Regions from separate parts of the Streptomyces sp. NPDC054975 genome, predicted to be linked through region 1. Evidence: riboswitches for the same ligand, from Rfam matches in the RefSeq annotation. Region 1 holds a riboswitch; the other holds the start of a gene.
What was found. Region 1 has a riboswitch for S-adenosylmethionine ahead of thrC (threonine synthase). Riboswitches for the same ligand answer to the same signal wherever they lie in the genome.
Positions count from the first base shown of each region.

Region 2: it holds a riboswitch for S-adenosylmethionine, as region 1 does, so the genes downstream of both, ACWF79_RS23570 (aminotransferase class V-fold PLP-dependent enzyme) here and thrC (threonine synthase) in region 1, are expected to answer to the same signal.

Region 1 covers NZ_JBSGWV010000002.1:126,455-137,087, reverse strand. The annotation lists gene ACWF79_RS03030 (cysteine hydrolase family protein) at 1-455, opposite strand, end outside; gene ACWF79_RS03025 (GlxA family transcriptional regulator) at 571-1,626, shown strand; gene ACWF79_RS03020 (DUF2000 family protein) at 1,601-2,044, opposite strand; gene ACWF79_RS03015 (AraC family transcriptional regulator) at 2,093-2,926, shown strand; gene ACWF79_RS03010 (deoxyxylulose-5-phosphate synthase) at 2,931-3,275, shown strand; gene ACWF79_RS03005 (hypothetical protein) at 3,387-3,815, shown strand; gene ACWF79_RS03000 (GNAT family N-acetyltransferase) at 3,959-4,507, opposite strand; gene ACWF79_RS02995 (SRPBCC family protein) at 4,504-4,971, opposite strand; gene groL (chaperonin GroEL) at 5,093-6,721, opposite strand; gene ACWF79_RS02985 (cold-shock protein) at 7,044-7,247, opposite strand; gene ACWF79_RS02980 (MoaD/ThiS family protein) at 7,693-7,971, opposite strand; gene thrC (threonine synthase) at 8,000-9,316, opposite strand; SAM riboswitch class I at 9,310-9,467, opposite strand; gene ACWF79_RS02970 (glucosyl-3-phosphoglycerate synthase) at 9,589-10,557, shown strand; gene ACWF79_RS02965 (DUF7927 domain-containing protein) at 10,614-10,633, shown strand, end outside.
Region 2 covers NZ_JBSGWV010000029.1:37,633-48,265, forward strand. The annotation lists gene ACWF79_RS23560 (rhomboid family intramembrane serine protease) at 1-612, shown strand, start outside; gene ACWF79_RS23565 (Lrp/AsnC family transcriptional regulator) at 609-890, shown strand; gene ACWF79_RS23570 (aminotransferase class V-fold PLP-dependent enzyme) at 939-2,366, opposite strand; SAM riboswitch class IV at 2,557-2,673, opposite strand; gene trpD (anthranilate phosphoribosyltransferase) at 2,750-3,814, opposite strand; gene qcrB (cytochrome bc1 complex cytochrome b subunit) at 3,950-5,575, opposite strand; gene qcrA (cytochrome bc1 complex Rieske iron-sulfur subunit) at 5,572-6,624, opposite strand; gene qcrC (cytochrome bc1 complex diheme cytochrome c subunit) at 6,621-7,430, opposite strand; gene ctaE (aa3-type cytochrome oxidase subunit III) at 7,498-8,118, opposite strand; gene ACWF79_RS23600 (hypothetical protein) at 8,296-8,697, shown strand; gene ACWF79_RS23605 (Ig-like domain-containing protein) at 8,701-9,954, opposite strand; gene ACWF79_RS23610 (cytochrome c oxidase subunit 4) at 10,066-10,464, opposite strand; gene ctaD (aa3-type cytochrome oxidase subunit I) at 10,461-10,633, opposite strand, start outside.

The DNA of each region.
Region 1 (10,633 bases):
AACGTCACGCACATGTGGGTCATGAACCCGGCGATGACGACGTCCTTGTGACCGGCGGCGTCGACGTGCTCGGCCAGGTCCGTCCCGACGAAGGCGTTCGGGACCTGCTTCACGACCACCGTCTCGCCCTCGACGGGCGCGACGCTCGGGTGGATCGCGCCGATCTCCGCCCGGATGTCGTACGGGGTTCCCTCGCCGCCGTCGTTGACGACGTGGATCACGGTGGCGCCCGCCTCCCGGGCCCGCCCGAGCAGCGCGGCGGCCGCGTCCAGCGCGGGCTGCCAGCCGTCCAGCTCCATCACACCGCGCGTGTACGTGTTCTGGTAGTCGACCAGGATCAGCGTCGCGTCGGCGAGCGACCCGGGCGTCTCGTCGAAGCCGTTCAGCTCACGCAGAGTCGTGGAGGCGCGGAAGGACGCGGTCGTGGACGCGGTCGTGGACGCGGTCGTACCCATGGAAGTGACCCCTTGTTCGGCGGTTCTCGCTACGTCTGAAACGCTATGGCCGCCCCCAACACGTCGGCAATGTCAGCCAACTTGCAGAAACGGACACGCCGAAAGGAGCCGCCCGATGGAACGCCTCGTCGTCATCGTCCTCTTCGACGGCGTCGACCTCCTCGACGTCACCGGACCCCCCGAGGTCTTCTCGCTCCTGCGCCGCGAGACGGACGGAGCGTCCGGCTACCGCGTCCTCCTCGCCGCCGAGACCATGGACCCCGTCACCACCTCCGCCGGCGTACGGATCCTCCCGGACGTCACCTTCGACGAGGCCGCCACCCGGCGCATCGACACCCTCCTCGTACCGGGCTCCGTCGAGACGGAACCCGAGGCCGACGGCCGGCGCCGCGTCCGCGCCCTCGCCGACCCGGAGGTCGTCGACCGGGTGCGGACGCTCGCCGGGCGGACGCGCCGCATCACGTCCGTCTGCGTCGGCGCGCACATCCTCGCCGCCGCCGGGCTGCTCGACGGCAAGCGCGCCACCACCCACTGGTCGACCGCGCGGCAGCTCGCCGCCGAACACCCGCTGGTCGAGGTCGACGCCGACCCGATCTTCATCCGCGAGGACGACGTGTGGACCGGCGCCGGGATCAGCGCCTGCCTCGACCTGTCGCTCGCCCTCGTCGCCGAGGACTTCGGCAAGACCGTCGCGCTCCGCGTCGCCCGCCAGCTGGTCATGTACCTCAAGCGCCCAAGCGGCCAGAGCCAGTTCAGCGTCCCGCTCGAACCGGTCTCCACGACCCGGCGCGTCGAGGACCTCCGCCACCACATCACCCGGAACCTCGCCGAACCCCTCACGGTCGACGACCTCGCCGCGTACGCCCACGTCAGCAGCCGCCAGCTCACCCGCATCTTCAAGGAGGAACTCGGCATGACTCCGGGCGTCTACGTCGAGGCGGCCCGCGTCGAGCGGGCGCGTGCCACCCTCGAAACGACGGACGACACCCTCGAACGCATCGCGTCCACCTGTGGTTTCGGCACGACGGACACCCTGATCCGGGCGTTCCGCAGAAGACTCGACACGACCCCGACCGACTACCGCCGCCGCTTCCGTACGGTCCCCGGGGCGGACCCCAGGACGGCCCCGGCGCCCGGCACGGCCCCTACGGGTGCATCCGGGCACCCTTGAACACCTTGTCGACGGCGTTGCGCGGCCCGTACACCGCAAGGCCCACCACATCCAGCTGGCCCGTCGGCACCGCCCGTACCGCCGCGCGGTTGTCCCGGTCGTTGCCGGTGGCGAACAGATCGGCCGTGAAGACCGAGCGGGGCAGCGAGCGGGAGAGGGCGCGGCCGTGCGCGGCGGTCAGCGTCTCCTTCGCCCCCTGGAAGACGAGGACGGGCTGGCGGAACATCGGCAGGTAGGGGACGCCGTCGGCGTCCGCGTACGGCTCCCCGATCACCTCCGGCAGCTCGGAGCCCAGCCCGCTGACCAGGAACGCGGTGACGTTCAGCCGCTGCCAGGTCTCCAGGTCCTCGCGGAGCAGGACGGCGATCTTGGTGTCGAAACGCACGGTCGGGTTCTCGGGTTCGCTCGCGTTGTTCATACCCTGAGACTGCCGCTCGCGCCCCGACGGTTCTTGTACGTTCTTGGCATGGTCGCGCGTGAATCGGTGTCCGCGTGGCGCCCGGCGGTCCCGGGGGTCGTGGAGGTCTTCCACGCCCACTTCACCGAGCACGCGTACCCGATGCACGTCCACGACGTGTGGACGCTGCTGATCGTGGACGACGGCGCGGTCCGCTACGACCTCGACCGCCGCGAGCACGGAACCCCGCACGACACGGTGACGCTGCTCCCACCCCATGTCGCGCACAACGGTTCCCCGGCCACGGCGGACGGCTTCCGCAAACGGGTCCTCTACCTGGACCTGCCCCAACTGGACGAGAGCTTCATCGGCCCGGCGGTCGACACCCCGGACCTCGCGGACCCCCTCCTGCGGGTCCGGGTGGCACAACTCCACGCGGCGCTGACGCACAAGGGCGACGAACTGGAGGCGGAGTGCCGCCTGGCGCTGATCGCCGACCGCCTCCGCACCCACCTGCGCCCGCGCGTCACGCCCGAGCCGCCGTCACGGGGCGTGGCGCACACGCTCAGGGACCTCCTGGACGAACGCCTCCTGGACAACATCACCCTGGCCCAAGCGGCACAGCAGCTCCACGCCCACCCCACCCACCTGGTACGGGCGTTCACCACGAGCTTCGGCATCGCCCCGCACCAGTACGTGATGTCCCGCCGCATCGCCCAGGCCCGCCGCCTCCTCCTGGCCGGCCACCCCCCGGCAGAAGTGGCCACAACGACAGGCTTCTACGACCAGCCGCACCTGACACGCCACTTCAAACGCCACGTGGGCACGACTCCGGGAAAGTTCGCGACCACGGCAGGCGCCAGGTATTCCCTGGAGCACACCACGCACCGGCGCCTACCCTGACGGCATGTACGGCTCCCACGCCAAGACCTCGTTCGTCTGCCTGCCCTGCCGGGCCTCGTACAAGCAGCCCTTCGGCGACCAGGACAGTCGCGACAACCGTCGCTGCCCGCGCTGCGCGGGGACCCTGGTCCACGTCGGCTCCGCCTTCGCCCCGCCCCGCCGCCGCGACACGGCGGCCTGGCGCACGCTCTCGGTGCTGCTCCACGCGGGCGTACGGTTCCACAAGAGCTGCTGCGGCGGCCCGGGATACCGGCCCCGGACACTGAGCGAGGTCCGGGAGCGGATGGCGTACGCCCGGAGGACGGGTGAGCCCTTCGTCCGCGCGCTGGTCCGCCCCGAACTGCCGTAAGGCCCATGCGGCGAGAGGGATCAAGACGCCCCGGTCCCGATGAACGCTCGCTCGTGAGGCAACGCGCGCTCGCCCGTTCACGTCCAATTGGGCGTGATCGAATCTCCCGACATGTACGTGGACAGCCCTGAATACGAAGAGCCCCTCGCCCCCGGCCCGTTGTGGCGCCACGCCTTGTGGGTGGCGGGTGTCGCCGCGCTCGGGGTCGGGCTGGGGTGGGCCGGGTCCCTGTTCCGCCTCGGGCCCGACCAGTACGGGCTGCCGCCGGCCGCCCCGGGGGCGGTCTGGCCGTACCTGGTCGCCTGGGCGGCGATCGGCGTGGCGACGGCAGCGGTACTGCGGACGGCGGCCGCCAGGGTCCCGGTCTACGGCCCCGGACGGATCACGGTCGCGCTGACCTTCCTGGGCACCCGGCTCTCCCTCGGATGGCGGCCGGAGGTGGCCGAACTGGCGGCGATGGCGACCGCCGCACTGCTGGTGGCGGCCCTGTGGTCCGCCTTCGCGATGCGCCCGGGCGCCAGGACCGACCAGACCGGCTGATCCGCGGCCCGAGCTACGGGCTTCGAGTCGCCCGGACCGACCAGACCGGTGGACCCGAAGCCCAAGCTCCGGGCTTCGAGCCTCAGAACCCGCCCGCGCAGCTGAAGACACCCCCTAGCTACTCGCTCCCGAGCCACCGGCCCCTACCGAGCCCCACCCGCGCGCACCCGCCCGTACATCACCATGTCCCGCCGTTCGCCGCCCACCTCCTGCCAGGACCGCAGCAGTCCCTCCCGTACGAACCCGGCCCGCTCGGCCGTCCGGGCCGAGGCCTCGTTCCACGGTTCGACGAGCAACTGGAGCCGGGGAATGCCCAGTTCGCCCAAGGCCCACGCGCTTACCGCCGTCAGCGCCGCCGCCGCGGCGCCCTCGCCCCGGCAGGAGGGGACGATCCAGTAGCCGAAGGTCGCCCGGCCCTCCGGGAGGTCGCGGAGCCAGAGGCCGATCATGCCGACCGGCCGGTCGTCGCGGCGGCGGACGACCACGAAGGAGTACCCCGCGCCCGTCTCCGCGCGGGCCTGCTGCCGCCACAGGAACGCCTCGCCCTCGCTGTCCGAGTACACCGGAGGGACCGTGGTGGTCAGCGGGATGTACGGGTCGGTCGACGCCTCCTCCACGAGCGGCAGGTCCGCCCGCTCCCACCCGCGCAGCTCGTACGCGCCCGCCGCGAGCCGCGGCACGACCAGGCTCACATCATCTCCAGGTACACCGCGAGACGGTCGTACTCCTCCTTGACCCCGGCCTCCATGCCCGTCGCCAGCGCCTGGTCGCGGATCTCCGTCGACGGCCAGAGCGACGTACTCGTCAGCGCCGTGCCGCCGTCCGGGGTGTCGTCGAAGGTGAGGACGACATGGACGGGCGGGCCCGGCATCAGCTCGAAGACCTCGGTGTAGACAAGGCGCTCGTTCGGGATGATCTCCTGGTACGTGCCGGAGAAGACGATCTCCCGGCCGTCGGGCGCCTTCTGGCCCCACCGCCACGCGCCGCCGACCCTGAGGTCGATGTCGCAGACGGTCGTGGGCATCGCGGCCACGCCGTACCACTGCCGGACGTGCTCGGGACGGGTCCACGCCTCCCAGACGCGGGCGGGCGGCGCGTCGAAGGTGCGGGTGATCACCAGCTCGCGGTCCGTCGGTGTCGTCAGCAGCGTGACCATGGCGCGCTCCCGCCTGTCGGGGCTCTCCTCCCAGCATCACCCCGAACGCCCGAGGGCGGCACCCCCAACAGGGAGTGCCGCCCTCGGTCGCGTACAGCGAGGAACTACCGATCCTGACGGATCAGAAGTCCATGTCACCGCCCGGCATGCCACCCGGGGCGGCCGCGCCGGCCTTCTCGGGCTTGTCGGCGATGACGGCCTCGGTGGTCAGGAACAGCGCGGCGATGGAGGCCGCGTTCTGCAGCGCGGAGCGCGTCACCTTCGCCGGGTCGATGATGCCCTCGGCGATGAGGTCCACGTACTCGTTGGTCGCGGCGTTCAGGCCGTGGCCGACGGGCAGGTTGCGGACCTTCTCCGCCACGACGCCGCCCTCGAGGCCGGCGTTGACGGCGATCTGCTTCAGCGGGGCCTCCAGGGCCAGCTTCACGATCGCGGCACCGGTGGCCTCGTCGCCGGACAGGTCGGCCTCGAGCTTCTCGAAGACGTTGGAGGCCTGGAGCAGGGCCACGCCACCACCGGCGACGATGCCCTCCTCGACGGCCGCCTTCGCGTTGCGAACGGCGTCCTCGATGCGGTGCTTGCGCTCCTTGAGCTCGACCTCGGTCGCGGCACCGGCCTTGATGACCGCAACACCGCCGGCGAGCTTCGCCAGGCGCTCCTGCAGCTTCTCGCGGTCGTAGTCCGAGTCGGAGTTCTCGATCTCGGCGCGGATCTGGTTGACGCGACCGGCGACCTGGTCGCTGTCACCGGCACCGTCGACGATCGTGGTCTCGTCCTTGGTGATGACGACCTTGCGGGCGCGGCCCAGCAGGTCCAGGCCCGCGTTCTCGAGCTTGAGGCCGACCTCCTCGGAGATGACCGTGCCGCCCGTGAGGATGGCGATGTCGTTCAGCATGGCCTTGCGACGGTCGCCGAAGCCCGGAGCCTTGACCGCGACGGACTTGAAGGTGCCGCGGATCTTGTTGACGACCAGGGTCGACAGGGCCTCGCCCTCGACGTCCTCGGCGATGATCAGCAGCGGCTTGCCCGACTGCATGACCTTCTCCAGCAGCGGGAGCAGGTCCTTCACGGAGGAGATCTTGGAGTTGACGATCAGGAGGTACGGGTCGTCCAGGGACGCCTCCATACGCTCCATGTCGGTGGCGAAGTACGCCGAGATGTAGCCCTTGTCGAAGCGCATACCCTCGGTGAGCTCCAGCTCCAGACCGAAGGTCTGGGACTCCTCGACGGTGATGACGCCTTCCTTGCCGACCTTGTCCATCGCCTCGGCGATGAGCTCGCCGATCTGGGTGTCGGCGGCGGAGATGGAGGCCGTGGAAGCGATCTGCTCCTTGGTCTCGACATCCTTCGCCTGCTCCAGCAGGGCGCCGGAGACGGCCTCGACGGCCTTCTCGATGCCGCGCTTGAGGGCCATCGGGTTGGCGCCGGCCGCCACGTTGCGCAGGCCCTCGCGGACGAGCGCCTGGGCGAGGACGGTCGCGGTGGTCGTACCGTCACCGGCGACGTCGTCCGTCTTCTTGGCGACTTCCTTGACCAGCTCGGCGCCGATCTTCTCGTACGGGTCCTCGAGCTCGATCTCCTTGGCGATGGACACACCATCGTTGGTGATCGTGGGGGCGCCCCACTTCTTCTCGAGGACGACGTTCCGGCCCTTGGGGCCAAGGGTGACCTTGACGGCGTCGGCGAGCTGGTTCATCCCGCGCTCGAGACCGCGCCGTGCCTCCTCGTCGAACGCGATGATCTTGGCCATGTGAAGTGGTCCTCCCGGACATGGGGTGGATAACGCTCCAGGACCGCGCCGACGCCCGCGACGGACGGCCTGCGACCCCGATGGTTCCTTGCCCCACCTGGCCACGGACCTCGTCTGCCCGATCCTCGTAAGCACTCTCACCTTCAGAGTGCTAACGCCAATGATTAGCACTCGGCCCATGCGAGTGCAAGCGACTCCCACAGATCGGAAGACCGGGCATGGGCACCCGCGCACGCACGAGGGGTCCGCATCCTGGTCAGGATGCGGACCCCTCGGCGTGAGAAACGCGTGAGTGCGTACGTGGTGGCCGATCGCGCCGTACTCAGACGGCGAGCTTGACCATGTCCGCCTGCGGACCCTTCTGGCCCTGCGAGATCTCGAACTCGACCCGCTGACCCTCTTCGAGGGTGCGGTATCCGTCCATCTGGATCGCGCTGTAGTGGACGAATACATCCGCACCACCGTCGACCGCGATGAAGCCGTAGCCCTTCTCCGCGTTGAACCACTTGACGGTGCCCTGAGCCATGCCTAACTCCCCTATTACTGGCCCTTGCGCGGGACCGCACTTCGCGGACCCGGGTCAGACCCTGCGCCGGAACGCGTCGACCGCGGCTGAATGTATCTGCCCAACTGCCCTCTGCAACAGGTCAATCGGGCGAGAATTCTGGGCACGGCGTAAAGGAGAATTCCGGAGGAATTGCTGAATTCCGGGGCAAGTCGGGCCCGGCAAAGCGTGGCAGAAGGTACACAACGTGCGCGCACTTTGGCGACTTCTTGTCGCGTGCGGGCGCATTCTCATATGCGCCTGGCACGGAGCGGCGGAGTGGAGCCGGGGGGACTTCCCCAACTCTACCGCGCTCAACCATGCAGAATTGCCCCCTCCGCTTCTCGCGCGGAGGGGGCAATTCGATTACTGCGGGTAATCCCAGGGGCCGGCGGCGAGGCCGGGAAGCCGGCGAAGCCGGCGAGGCTCAGCAGCCGCCTGCGACCGCCGGGATGATCGAGACGCCCGCGCCGTCCGGCGTCGCCGTCTCCAGGCCCTGCTCGAAGCGGACGTCGTCGTCGTTGACGTAGACGTTCACGAAGCGGCGCAGCTTGCCCTGGTCGTCCAGGACGCGCGCGGCGATGCCCGCGTGGTTCTTCTCCAGGTCGGCGATGACCTCGGACAGGGTCGCGCCCTCCGCCGGAACCTCGGCCTGGCCGCCCGTGTAGGTGCGGAGGATGGTGGGGATACGGACCTTGACGCTCATGTGGTGCTGCCTTCCGTGACGAGGGGGGTCAGTGGGCCAGGCCGGCGTCGCGGAACGCGTCGAGGCTCGGGCGGATGGTGGCGGTCGCCTGCGAGGTATCGGCGACCGCGTCCAGGGTCTTGAGGCCGTCGCCCGTGTTGAGCACGACGGTGGTCAGGCTGGGGTCGATGAGGCCGGCCTCGATCAGCTTCTTCGTCACGCCGACCGTCACGCCGCCCGCCGTCTCGGCGAAGATGCCCTCGGTCCGGGCCAGGATCTTGATCGCCTCGACGACCTGCTCGTCGTTGACGTCCTCCACCGCGCCGCCCGTGCGGCGCGCGATGTCGAGGACGTACGGGCCGTCGGCCGGGTTGCCGATGGCGAGCGACTTGGCGATGGTGTTCGGCTTCTGGGGCCGTACGACGTCGTGACCGGCCTTGAAGGCCGCCGACACCGGCGAGCAGCCCTCGGCCTGTGCGCCGAAGATCTTGTACGGCTTGTCCTCGACCAGGCCCAGCTTGATGAGCTCCTGCAGCCCCTTGTCGATCTTGGTGAGCTGCGAGCCGGAGGCGATCGGGATCACGAGCTGGTCGGGGATGACCCAGCCGAGCTGCTCGCAGATCTCGTACGCGAGCGTCTTGGAGCCCTCGCCGTAGTACGGGCGCAGGTTGACGTTGACGAAGCCCCAGCCCTCGCCCAGCGGGTCGCCGATGAGCTCGGAGCAGAAGCGGTTGACGTCGTCGTAGTTGCCCTCGATGCCGACGAGCTCACCGCCGTAGACGGCGGCCATGACGACCTTGCCCTGCTCCAGGTCGTGCGGGATGAACACGCACGAGCGGAAGCCGGCACGGGCGGCGGCGGCGCCGACGGCGCCGGCCAGGTTGCCGGTGGAGGAGCAGGAGAGGGTGGTGAAGCCGAAGGCGCGGGCGGCCTCCAGGGCCTGGGCGACGACGCGGTCCTTGAAGGAGTGCGTCGGGTTGCCGGAGTCGTCCTTGACGAAGAGCTTGCCGGGCTCGACGCCGAGCTCGCGGCCGAGGTTGTCGGCCTGGACGAGCTTGGTCCAGCCCGGGTTCAGGTTCGGCTTGTCGGCGACGTCGGCGGGGACGGGCAGCAGCGGGGCGTAGCGCCAGATGTTGGCGGGGCCGGCCTCGATCTGCTTGCGCAGCGCCTCGGGGTCGCCGGTGGGAAGGTCGTACGCGACTTCGAGCGGGCCGAAACACAGCTCGCAGGCGAAGATCGGGCCGAGCGCGAACACCTCACCGCATTCCCGACAGGAAAGGCCGGAAGCGGGACCGAGATCGACGGTCTGGGAGGTTTCGGTGGAAACAGTCTGTACAGCCATGGAGGCGAGGCCCTTTCTCCTCATCTTTCCCATGACGAACGTCGCCATGAGACGGATTTGGCACCTTCCCTAGCCGGGAGCCTCGCGGGCGCAGTGACGGCGACTGCGGACGAGACCGACTGGAGGGTTGCCGGGGCTTCAACGGGCCGTTTCCCTCTGCCCCTCTGGATGAGCGGTATTCGGTTGTGGAACGCGGACGGCACCCCGACATGCATCGGGCGTTCGCGTTGTTCAAGACTGTAACCGAAGGCATGGACGGTTGAGATGGTCGTCCGAACCGCGAGATGGAGATCACCTTGCTGGAGGAAGTGGAGCGCTGGCTCGGCCGGCGGTCCTGGTCCGTGGCAGACCGCCCGCTCGACCGCGTCCTCGCGGCCAAGCACGGGACGACGGTCAGCGTCGTGCTGCCCGCGCTGAACGAGGAGGCGACGGTCGGCGACATCGTCGGCGTGATCCGGCGCGAGCTGATGACCGAGGCGGTCCCGCTGGTGGACGAGCTGGTGGTGATCGACTCCGGCTCCACCGACCGTACGGCGGAGGTGGCGGCGGCTGCCGGGGCCCGGGTGGTGGCGCGGGACGCGATCCTGCCCCGGATACCGGCCGTGCCCGGCAAGGGCGAGGTGCTCTGGCGGTCGCTGATGGTGACGGAGGGTGACATCGTCTGCTTCGTCGACGCGGACCTGCGGGACTTCTCGGCGGACTTCGTCACCGGGATCGTCGGCCCGCTGCTCACCGACCCGGACGTGCACTTCGTGAAGGCGATGTACGACCGCCCGCTGGGCCCGGAGTTCGACGGGCCCGCCCCCGGCAAGACCCCAGGTCAGGGTGGCCGGGTGACCGAGCTGGTGGCACGGCCGCTGCTCAATCTGCACTGGCCGCAGCTGGCCGGTTTCGTGCAGCCGCTGGGCGGCGAGTACGCGGCGCGGCGCTCGCTGCTCGAACGGCTGCCGTTCCCCGTCGGTTACGGAGTGGAGCTGGGCCTGCTCGTGGACGCGCTGCACACGGTCGGCCTTGACGCGCTCGCGCAGGTGGACGTCGGGGTCCGCAAGCACCGGCACCAGGACGGGCAGGCGCTGGGCCGGATGGCGGCGGCGATCTACCGAACGGCGCAGCTGCGGCTCTCCCGCGGCCACCTGGTGCGGCCCCGGCTGACGCAGTTCGAGCGGGGCGAGGCGGGGTTCACGCCGCGCACGTACGCGGTGGACACCGAGGAGCGGCCGCCGATGGCCGAGATCGCGGAGTACGCGCACCGCCGCGTGGCGTAGCGTCGAATGATTGTGTTTTTTGCCTACATTTCCGTTTCATGCGGCTCTCATATCGAATGACCAGGTTGTCGGCGGC
Region 2 (10,633 bases), on a different contig from region 1:
CCCGTGTACGGGACCGGGGACGCGGCCCTCGCGGCGCAGAGCGCGTACTTCCACCGCTGGGGGGTCGTACCGGCCGAGCTGGTGGGCGGCGGCCCGCCGCGCACCCTGCTCACCCCGCTGACCGCCCTCTTCGTCCACGGCAGCTGGCTGCACCTGCTGGGGAACATGCTCTTCCTCTACGTCTTCGGCGCGATGACCGAGGAGCGCATGGGCCCGTTCGCCTTCGGCCTCTTCTACCTGGGCTGCGGCTATCTGGCGCTGCTCGGCTACGCGGCGGCGCACGCGAGCAGCGAGCAGACGCTCGTGGGCGCCTCGGGGGCGATCTCGGGGGTCCTCGGGGCGTTCCTCCATCTCTTCCCCCGCGCCCGGGTGACCAGCCTCTTTCCGTTCCTGCTCTTCCTGCCGCTACGGTTTCCGGCCTGGATCGTGCTGGTCTTCTGGTTCGTGCTCCAGTGGCTGGCGGCCCGCGCGGCCGGCGCGGGGCCTGGCGTGGCGTATCTGGCCCATGTGGTGGGCTTCGCCGTCGGCTTCCTCTACGCCTGGGGCCGCTACCGGGGTGGGGATACAGTGAAGTCCCCAGCCGCGGCGACCGAGGGAGAAAGCCAGCCGTGATCACCGCGATCGTGCTCATCAAGACCAGCGTGGACCGCATCCCCGAGATCGCGGAGTCGATCGCCGCGCTCGACAGCGTCAGCGAGGTCTTCTCGGTGACCGGTACGTACGACCTGATCGCCATGGTCCGCGTGCCCCGGCACGACGACCTGGCGGACGTCATCCCCGGCCGGATCAGCAAGATCCCGGGTGTCGAGGCGACGGACACGCACGTCGCGTTCCGTACCTACTCGCAGCACGACCTGGAAGCGGCCTTCGCCATCGGCCTGGAGTCCTGAGGAAGGGGGCCCCGACAGGAGGCCCCCTTCACCCGTACGAGTGGGTGTTCAGCCGCGGTCCGGGACGCAACGGCCGTCCTCGGTGCGGTACTTCCACTGCGCGCCGTCCCGGACGAGCTCCTTCACGGCGCGGACGAAACGCTCCACGTGCTCGTCGGGCGTACCCGCGCCGAAGCTGACCCGGATGGCGTTGAGCGACTTCTCACCCGGCGCGGCCTCGGGCGCGCCGCACTCGCCCTGGGTCTGCGGGTCGCTGCCGAGCAGGGTGCGGACCAGCGGGTGGGCGCAGAAGAGGCCGTCGCGGACACCGATGCCGTACTCGGCGGAGAGCGCGGCGGCGAAGTGCGAGCTGTTCCAGCCCTCGACGACGAACGAGATGACACCGACGCGCGTGGGGGTCCCCCCAGCCGAAGGCGAGGGGGAGTCGTCGCCGAAGAGCGAGAGCACCTTGACCTCGGGCACCTCGGCGAGGCCCGCGCGGACGGTCGCGACGAGGTGCTGCTCACGGGCGACGAGCTGGTCGAAACCTGCCTCGGTGAGGGCCTTGCAGGCGGAGGCGATGGAGTAGACGCCGATGACGTTCGGCGAACCGGCCTCGTGGCGGGCGGCGGTGGTGTGCCACTCGACGTCCACTCCCCCGTCGGCGCGGCGGGCGACCTTCTTCGACGCGCCGCCACCGGCGAGGTACGGCTCGGCGTCCTGGAGCCAGTCGGCGCGGCCGGCGAGGACGCCCGACCCGAACGGGGCATACAGCTTGTGACCGGAGAACGCGACCCAGTCCACGTCCAACTCCCGTACCGAGACGGGGTGATGGGGCGCGAGCTGCGCGGCGTCGAGGACGATCCGCGCGCCGTGGGCGTGCGCGGCGGCGGCCAGCTCCTTGACCGGCCACAGCTCACCGGTCACGTTCGAGGCGCCGGTGACGCAGACCAGGGCGGGGCCGTAGGGGTCGCGGTCGGCGAGGGCGCGCTCCAGGGTCGCGACGGCCTGGGCGGGCGTGCGGGGAGCGTTGAGGTAGGTGACCCGGGCGTCCTGCCACGGCAGGAGCGAGGCGTGGTGCTCGGTCTCGAAGACGAAGACCTCGCAGTCGGCGGGGAGCACGGCGGCGAGCAGGTTGAGCGAGTCGGTGGTGGAGCGCGTGAAGACGACCTGGTCGCCGGGGCGGCAGTCGAGGAACTCGGCGACGGTGACGCGGCTGTTCTCGAACAGGTCGGTGGAGAGCTGCGAGAGGTACCCGGCGCCCCGGTGGACGCTGCCGTAGTAGGGGGCGTACGCGGCGACGTCGTCCCACACCCGCTGCAGGGCCGGCGCGCTGGCGGCGTAGTCGAGCGCGGCGTACGTGACCTCACCCCCGGTCACGAGCGGCACGGTGACGTCCCGCCCGAGGACCGGGAGCGGAGCGGCACAGCAGGGGTCGGCGGAGTCGGCGTCCGTGGTGGCGGTGGTGGTGGCGACGGCGTTCGGGTACGCGGACATGGCGGTATCTCCTGGCGGGATGAGGGCAGCGAAGGACCCGCAGGGCAGCGCGAAGTGGGGTGCCGCGTACGGGTGTTGCCTCGACACACGGCATGCGTGTGGAGGTGGGGAAACGGGGCCGAAGGCCCTAGCGCATTCGCTTGCTCACGAGACTGCTCCCTTGAGGACCAGGACCCCAGGGATGTGCAGGGGTCCGCGCTTGCCGTGGACCTTGCTGTCCACGGCCTGGTCTTCACCCGGGGCACCCCGCCACGGACGGAGGGTTGCCGGACAGCAAGCCGGGGCTTCGTAGCTGTCACTCATGACCTGGTTCAGAACGTATGCCAGCTGATCGCCGGCGCGCAACCCCGTTCCGTATTCCGGAACGGGGTTGCGCGTCACCGCTACGCGTTGCTCGCGGCGATCCACCGCTCCAGCGCCCGCCGCGCCGAGCCCGAGTCGATCGACTCCGCCGCCTTCGCCATGCCGTGGCGCAACTGCTCCACCAGGGTGCCCTCCCCCGGGTGCAGCGCCGCGAGGGCCGCCGCCGAGTTCAGCAGCACCGCGTCCCGTACGGGACCGGTCTCGCCGGCGAGCAGCCGACGCGCCACATCCGCGTTGTACGAGGCATCGGCGCCACGCAGCGCCTCCACCGGGACGATGTCGATGCCGACGTCCCTCGGGTCGAAGGTCTCCTCGCGCACCTGACCGCCCCGAACCACCCAGACGCGCGAAGTGGCCGTGGTCGTCAGCTCGTCGAGGCCGTCGTCGCCGCGGAAGACCAGTGCGGAGGAGCCGCGCTCGGCGAGCACTCCCGCCACGATCGGGGCCATCCGGGGATCCGCGACACCGGTCGCCTGGGCCCTGACCCGGGCGGGGTTGGTGAGCGGACCGAGGAAGTTGAAGACCGTGCGGATGCCCAGCTCCTTGCGGGCCATCGCCACATGGCGCAGCGCCGGGTGGAACTTCACGGCGAAGCAGAACGTGATCCCGGCCTCCTGGGCGACGTCGGCGACCCGTTGCGGGGTCAGTTCCAGGTTGACGCCGAGCTTCTCCAGGACGTCCGAGGCGCCGGAGGCGGAGGACGCGGCCCGGTTGCCGTGCTTGACGACCTTGGCACCGGTGCCGGCGACCACGATCGCCGACATCGTGGAGATGTTGACGGTCTTGGCACCGTCACCGCCGGTGCCCACGATGTCGACGGTGTCGCCGGGCACCTCGATCGTGTTGGCGTGCTCGTACATGGTGCGGACGAGGCCGGTGATCTCCTCGACGGTCTCGCCCTTGGCACGCAGGGCCACGACGAATCCGGCGATCTGGGCGTCGGTGGCCTCGCCGCGCAGGATCCGGTCCATCGCCCAGGCGGTGTCCTCGGCGCTCTGGTCGCGGCCGGTCAGCAGGCCGTCCAGGACGACGGGCCAGGAGCGGCCCGCCGACATAGGTCCTCCAGCGGGGGTCACAGCGCTCATGGCAGCTCCTGGTCGGTCCGTGACGGATACGACACCACCCTATCGAGCCGCGGGGACGGCAAAGAGCCCCGTCCATCGAATGGACGGGGCTCCCGCTTGTGGCGACCTACTGGTCAGGTCGAGTGGATCAGGTGATCAGTGGTGGCCGTGGCCGCTGGTGATCTCCTTGTACTCCTCGACGGTCGGCTTGGCGATCTGGTTGTCCTCGCCGTAGTAGCTCTTGCTGAGCTTGACGCGGAGCTTCTCCATGCGGCCGACCTTGCGCTCGACGCCGTTCTCGTCGACCAGCGGGCCGAGCTCGGCCGGCTGGTTCTGCTCGTGCGCCGTGAGCTTGTACAGCTCGCCCTGGCTGAGCGGCTGGTGCACCTCGACGAACTCACCGTGCGGCAGGCGCTTGATGATGCCGGACTCGCGCCCGTGCAGCACCTTGTCCTTGTCCCGGCGCTGGAGGCCGAGGCAGATCCGCTTGGTGACGATGAACGCGATGACCGGTCCGACGAAGAAGAAGATCCGGACGAACCAGGTGATCGAGTTGATCGACAGGTGGAAGTGGGTGGCCCAGAGGTCGTTTCCACCACCGACGAGCATGATCATGTACGCGGTGATCCAGGCGACACCGAAGGCGGTGCGCGTCGGAGCGTTGCGCGGGCGCTGCGCGATGTGGTGCTCGCGCTTGTCGCCGGTGATCCAGGACTCGATGAACGGGTAGACCGCGATGGCCGCGAGGACCAGCGGGAAGATCGCCAGCGGGATCATCACGCCCAGGACGAGCGTGTGGCCCCAGAGGTTGATCTCCCAGCCCGGCATGACACGGATCAGGCCTTCGGCGAAGCCCATGTACCAGTCGGGCTGGGCGCCGGTGGACACCTGGTCCGGTCGGTACGGGCCGAGGGCCCAGATCGGGTTGATCGAGGCGATCGCCGCGATGATCGCGATGACACCGAAGACCAGGAAGAAGAAGCCTCCGGCCTTGGCCATGTAGACCGGCAGCAGCGGCATGCCCACGACGTTCTTGTTCGTACGGCCGGGGCCCTCGAACTGCGTGTGCTTGTGGTAGAAGACCAGGATCAGGTGGGCGACCACCAGGCCGAGCATGATGCCGGGCAGCAGCAGGACGTGCGCCGAGTAGAACCGGGCCACGAAGTCGCCGCCGGGGAACTCCCCGCCGAACAGGAACATCGACAGGTACGTGCCGATGACCGGCACGGACAGGATCGCGCCCTGCATGAAGCGGACACCGGTGCCTGAGAGCAGGTCGTCCGGGAGCGAGTAACCGGTGAAGCCGGTGAACATGCCCAGGAAGAACAGCAGGAAGCCGAACAGCCAGTTGATCTCACGCGGCTTGCGGAACGCGCCGGTGAAGAACACGCGCATCATGTGCACGAACATGCCGGCGAGGAAGATCAGCGCCGCCCAGTGGTGGATCTGCCGGATGAGCAGACCACCGCGCACATCGAACGAGATGCGCATGGTCGAGTTGAACGCCTCGGACATCAGCTGTCCCTGGAGCGGGACGTAGCTGCCGTGGTACTCCACCTCGTTCATCGACGGGTGGAAGAACAGCGTCAGGTAGACGCCCGTCAGGATGATGATGAGGAAGCTGTAGAGGCAGATCTCACCGAGCATGAAGGACCAGTGGTCCGGGAAGATCTTCCGCATGTTGGCCTTGGCCAGGGAGTAGATCCCGAGACGGCCGTCGGCCCAGTCGGCGACCCGCTCACCGGCGGGCGCCTTCTTCTTCGTATCGGTCACAGTGCTCATCCGCGCTCCCAGAAGGCAGGGCCGACGGGCTCGTCGAAGTCGCCGAGCGCCTCCAGGTTGCCCTTGTCGTTCACACCGATCCGCAGCTGCGGAAGGGCGTGACCGGCCGGGCCGAAGATGACGCGCGCGCCGTCGGCGAGGTCGAAGGTGGACTGGTGGCACGGGCAGAGCACGTGGTGGGTCTGCTGCTCGTACAGCGAGATCGGGCAGCCGACGTGGGTGCAGATCTTCGAGAAGGCGACGATGCCCTCGTGCGACCACTCCAGCTCGCGCTTGTCCTTGATGTCCTCCGGCTGGATCCGGACGATCATCAGGGCGGCCTTGGCGATCTCGACCTGGAAGTTGTGGTCGTGCTCCGAGAGGCCCTCGGGCATCGCGAAGGTCAGCGAACCGACGGCGACGTCCTCGGGACGCAGCGGCTCGTGCGTGTTCATGTTGATGAGCTGCTTGCCGTTGGCCCACAGGGTGGACCGGAGCTTCTTCTCGGGCAGCGGACCCATGTCACGCAGCAGCACGATGCCGGAGAGCGGTACGAGCGACAGCGCCCCGAACATCGTGTTGCGGATGAGCTTGCGGCGGCCCATGCCGGACTCGGCGGCACCGGCCGCGAAGTCCGCCATGACCTTCGCCTTGGTCTCCGGCGACGCCTCGATCGGGTGACGCTCGTCGGCGATCTCCACGTCGGACATCAGGGTGCGGGCCCAGTGGACCGCGCCCGCGCCGATGAAGAAGAGCGCCAGACCGAGGGTCCATCCCAGGGCGAAGTTGAGCGCGCTCACCCGGCCGAACGGCCAGATGTAGACGATCTTGTCCACCGGGAAGATCACGTACGAGGCGATGAAGCCGACGGTGGCCAGCATCGACAGCGTGAACATGAAGGCGACCGCACGCTCGGACCGCCGGGCGGCCCGCTCGTCGATGTCCTGGATGCGGGGCTTGTGGGGCGGGAGGCCCGGGTCCGCGAACGGGTCGTCGAGGACCTTCACCGCGCCGTGCGCGGTGTCCTGCTCAGCGGGCAGGTTCTCTTCTGGAATCTCTTGGCTACTCATGACTTCTTGGCCTTAGCGGTGTGGGCCGCGACCCAGACGGCAACTGCGATCAGTCCACCCAGACCGAAGATCCATGCGAACAGACCCTCGCTGACCGGGCCGAGGCCGCCGAGCGAGAGCCCGCCGGGGCTGTCGGCCTTTTCGCCGTTGACGGCCTGGACGTACGCGATGATGTCCTTCTTCTCCTTCTCCGGCATGGTCGTGTCGGGGAAGGAGGGCATGTTCTGCGGGCCGGTCTGCATGGCCTCGTACAGGTGCTTCGGGCTCACGCCTTCGAGGCTGGGGGCGTACTTGCCGTGTGTCAGCGCGCCGCCCTCACCGGTGAAGTTGTGGCACTGGGCGCAGTTGGAGCGGAACAGGTCGCCACCACGGGCGATGTCGGCGCCGTCGGGGCTGTACTGGCCCTCGGTCGGCGTGATCGGGCCGGCGCCGAGGGAGGCGATGTACGCCGCGAGCTGATCGATCTCAGCCTGCGTGTAGATGACCTTCTTCTTCGGCACCTGGGCGCCCGGCTGCTGGGCCGGCATCCGGCCCGTGCCGACCTGGAAGTCCACGGCCGCCGAACCGACGCCGACCAGGGACGGGCCGTCAGTGGTGCCCTGACCGCCGGTTCCGTGGCAGCTGGCGCAGCCGACGGCGTAGAGCTTCTTGCCCTCCTCGATGGCGAGGGACTGGGCGGTTTCATCGGCCTTCGCCGTGCCCGCGGGCGCGAACGCGGCGTACAGCCCCCCGGTGGCCGCCAGCGCGAGGAGTAGGACGACGACCGCCGCCAGCGGATGGCGTCGTCGTGCGGAGAGCTTTTTCACGGATTACCCCGGTGTCAGGATCTTCTGCGTCGATGCTTGCTGGATGTGCTCGGGTCCCGGGACCCGATTACTTGATCATGTAGATCGTGGCGAAGAGGCCGATCCAGACGACATCGACGAAGTGCCAGTAGTAGGACACGACGATGGCGGCGGTTGCCTGCTCGTGAGTGAACCTCTTGGCGGCGTACGTCCGGCCCAGGACCAGCAGGAAGGCGATGAGACCGCCTGTCACGTGCAGGCCGTGGAAGCCGGTGGTCAGGTAGAACACCGAGCCGTACGGGTCCGACGAGAGCGAGAGCCCCTCGTGCTTGACCAGCTCGGTGTACTCGAAGACCTGGCCGCCGATGAAGATCGCACCCATCACGAACGTGATGATGAACCACGTCCGGAGCTTCTTCACATCGCCCCGCTCGGCGGCGAAGACGCCGAGCTGGCAGGTGAGGGAGGAGAGCACCAGGATCGTGGTGTTGGTCGCCGAGAACGGGAAGTTCAAGGCGTCGGCCTTTTCCGCCCAGAACTCTGGACCGGTCACCGATCGCAGGGTGAAGTACATCGCGAAGAGGGCCGCGAAGAACATCAGCTCGGAACTCAGCCAGATGATGGTTCCGACGCTGGTGAGGTTCGGTCGATTGACCGACGGGTGCGCGTGCCCTGTTTCTACTGTCGTTACTGTCGCCACGACCGACATTATGTCGGTCGCTTATCCCGCCCTCACTCCGGGGGGTGCCGTTCGGAGTGTCAGGGGCGTGTGTCCAGCCCGAACGGCCCATCGCGGCAGCCTCCCGACCGGTGTCGTACCGGTGTTGACGGGGTGTGGGACGGAGTAGCATCCCGCGCATCGGTTGATGACCTTCACGGAGGAACGATGCAGTCGAGCGCCACGGTCCTGGTCTACAGCGACGACGCGAACACGCGGGAACAGGTGCGGCTTGCTGCGGGTCGCCGGCCCGCTGCCGACGTTCCGCCGGTCGAGTTCATCGAGTGCGCGACACTCCCGGCCGTGCTCAAGCGGCTGGAGGAGGGCGGCATCGACGCCTGCGTCCTGGACGGCGAGGCCGTGCCGGCGGGCGGTATGGGCGTCTGCCGGCAGATCAAGGACGAGGTCTTCCGTTGCCCGCCGGTGCTGCTGCTGATCGGCCGCCCGCAGGACGCCTGGCTGGCGACCTGGAGCCGGGCGGACGCCGCCGTCACCCTTCCGGTGGAACCGGTCGAGTTCGCGGCGTCCCTGGCGGGCCTGCTGCGCACGCGCCTGTCCATCGACGCGTAAGGGCTAGACAAGGGGCCGCAGGCGGCTGGGGTCCGGCTGGTGGGTGGCGCTCTTGGCGTCGGCCACCAGGGCGCTGCCCTGGCGCCACTTGTCCCAGGACAGGTTCCAGTCGCCGAAGCCGTTCCCGAACGGGTCCATCGTGTCGCCGTAGCTGTTGACGGTCTTCACGATGTCGCCGGGGCGGACGGTCTCGTAGAACCAGGCCGCGTTCCCTGTCGACATGCCGACACAGCCGTGGCTGACGTTCGCCACGCCCTGCGAGCCGACGGACCAGGGCGCGGCGTGGACGTACTCACCGCTCCAGGTGACCCGGGTGGCGTAGTAGACCGGCAGGTCGTACGACTCCGAGCTGCCCGCCGCGATGCCGATGCTGGTACCGCGCATCCGTACGAAGTACTCCTTGCCGAGCACGACCTTGATCCCGTTTCGGGTGGAGAAGCCCGGCTTGCCGGTGGTCACCGGAATGGTGTTGATCACTTCTCCGTTGCGCCGCACGGTCATGTAGTGCGAGCCGGCGTCCGCGACCGCCTCGATGCGGTCGCCGATGGTCAGCTTGAGCGGCTTCGACTCGCCGCCGTAGAGCTTGTCGCCGACCTTGACGCCCGCGAGGTTGGCGCTGGCCGTGATCGCCGCGCCCGTGGGCCAGTACTCCTTCGGACGGAAGTGCAGCTTCTTGTCGTCCACCCAGTGCCAGGAGCCCTCGACGGACGGCGTGGAGCGCACCTTCAGGGCCCGTTCCACGACCGCGCGGGCCTTGCGGTCCTTGACGGGAAGGCTGAGCGCGGCCGTGATGGGCTGTCCGACGCCGTACTTGCCCGCCTCCGGGCCGAACTCGACCGTCAGGGCCCGCTTGGCCGGGGCGGTCTCGAACGTGAACGTACGGGCGCCGGGGGCGCCGTCCTCGTCCTCCACGGACACCTTGACGGTGTAGCGGGCGCCGGCCGTCAGGGAGCCCGTGGAGCGCCAGAGGCGGCCGTCGGCGGTCAGTTCGCCGGCCAGGTGGTGCCCGGTCGCGTCGACGGCCGTCACGTCGGTGATACGGCCCTCGGAGCCCTTGGCCGTGATCTCCAGCGCCTTGTCCGGGTCGACCTTCTTGCCGTCCACGGGGGCGCTGAAGGAGACCTGCTGCGCCGCGTCGTACGGCTTCACCGAGAGCGGATGGCCGTCGGTGCCCGCGCAGGCGCCGGCGCCCGCGGTGACGGTGAGGGCCAGCAGGAGGCAGCTCAGAACAGTCCGAATGCGCGGCGTGTCGTTCATGACATCACCGTAAGAACATTCCTCGCGCCCAGCGCGCCGAGTGCTGCAAACGAGGGGCCCGGACACTTCGGGGTGAAGTGTCCGGGCCCCTCGGGGTGTTGCGGGGTACTGCTACTGGTTCTGGTTCTCACCGCGGTAGAACTCGAACACCCAGCCGAACAGACCGACCAGGATCAGCGGCGCGGAGAAGTACAGCAGCCACCAGCCCATCGCGACGGCGAGGAAGGCGAGCGCGCCACCGATGGCCAGCGAGAGCGGCTGCCAGCTGTGGGGGGCGAAGAAGCCCACCTCGCCGGCCTCGTCCGCGACGTCGGCCTCCTTGTCGTCCTGCGCCATCGCGTCGACCCGCCGGGCCGTGAAGGCCAGGTAGTAGCCGATCATGATGGAGAGGCCGAAGGCCAGGAAGAGCGCCGTGGTGCCGACCGGCTCCTTCGACCACACGCCATAGAGGACCGCCATGGCGAGGATGAAGACGCTCAGCCAGATGAACATCTTGCCCTGGATCTTCACTTGCCGACCTCCTTGCTGCTGCCGGCGAGAGCCTCGGCCTCGTGCGGCTTGTTCTCGAGCTGGTCGAGAGCGGCGATCTCAGGGTGGTGCAGGTCGAACGCCGGGGATTCGGAGCGGATCCGCGGCAGGGTGAGGAAGTTGTGCCGCGGGGGCGGGCAGGAGGTGGCCC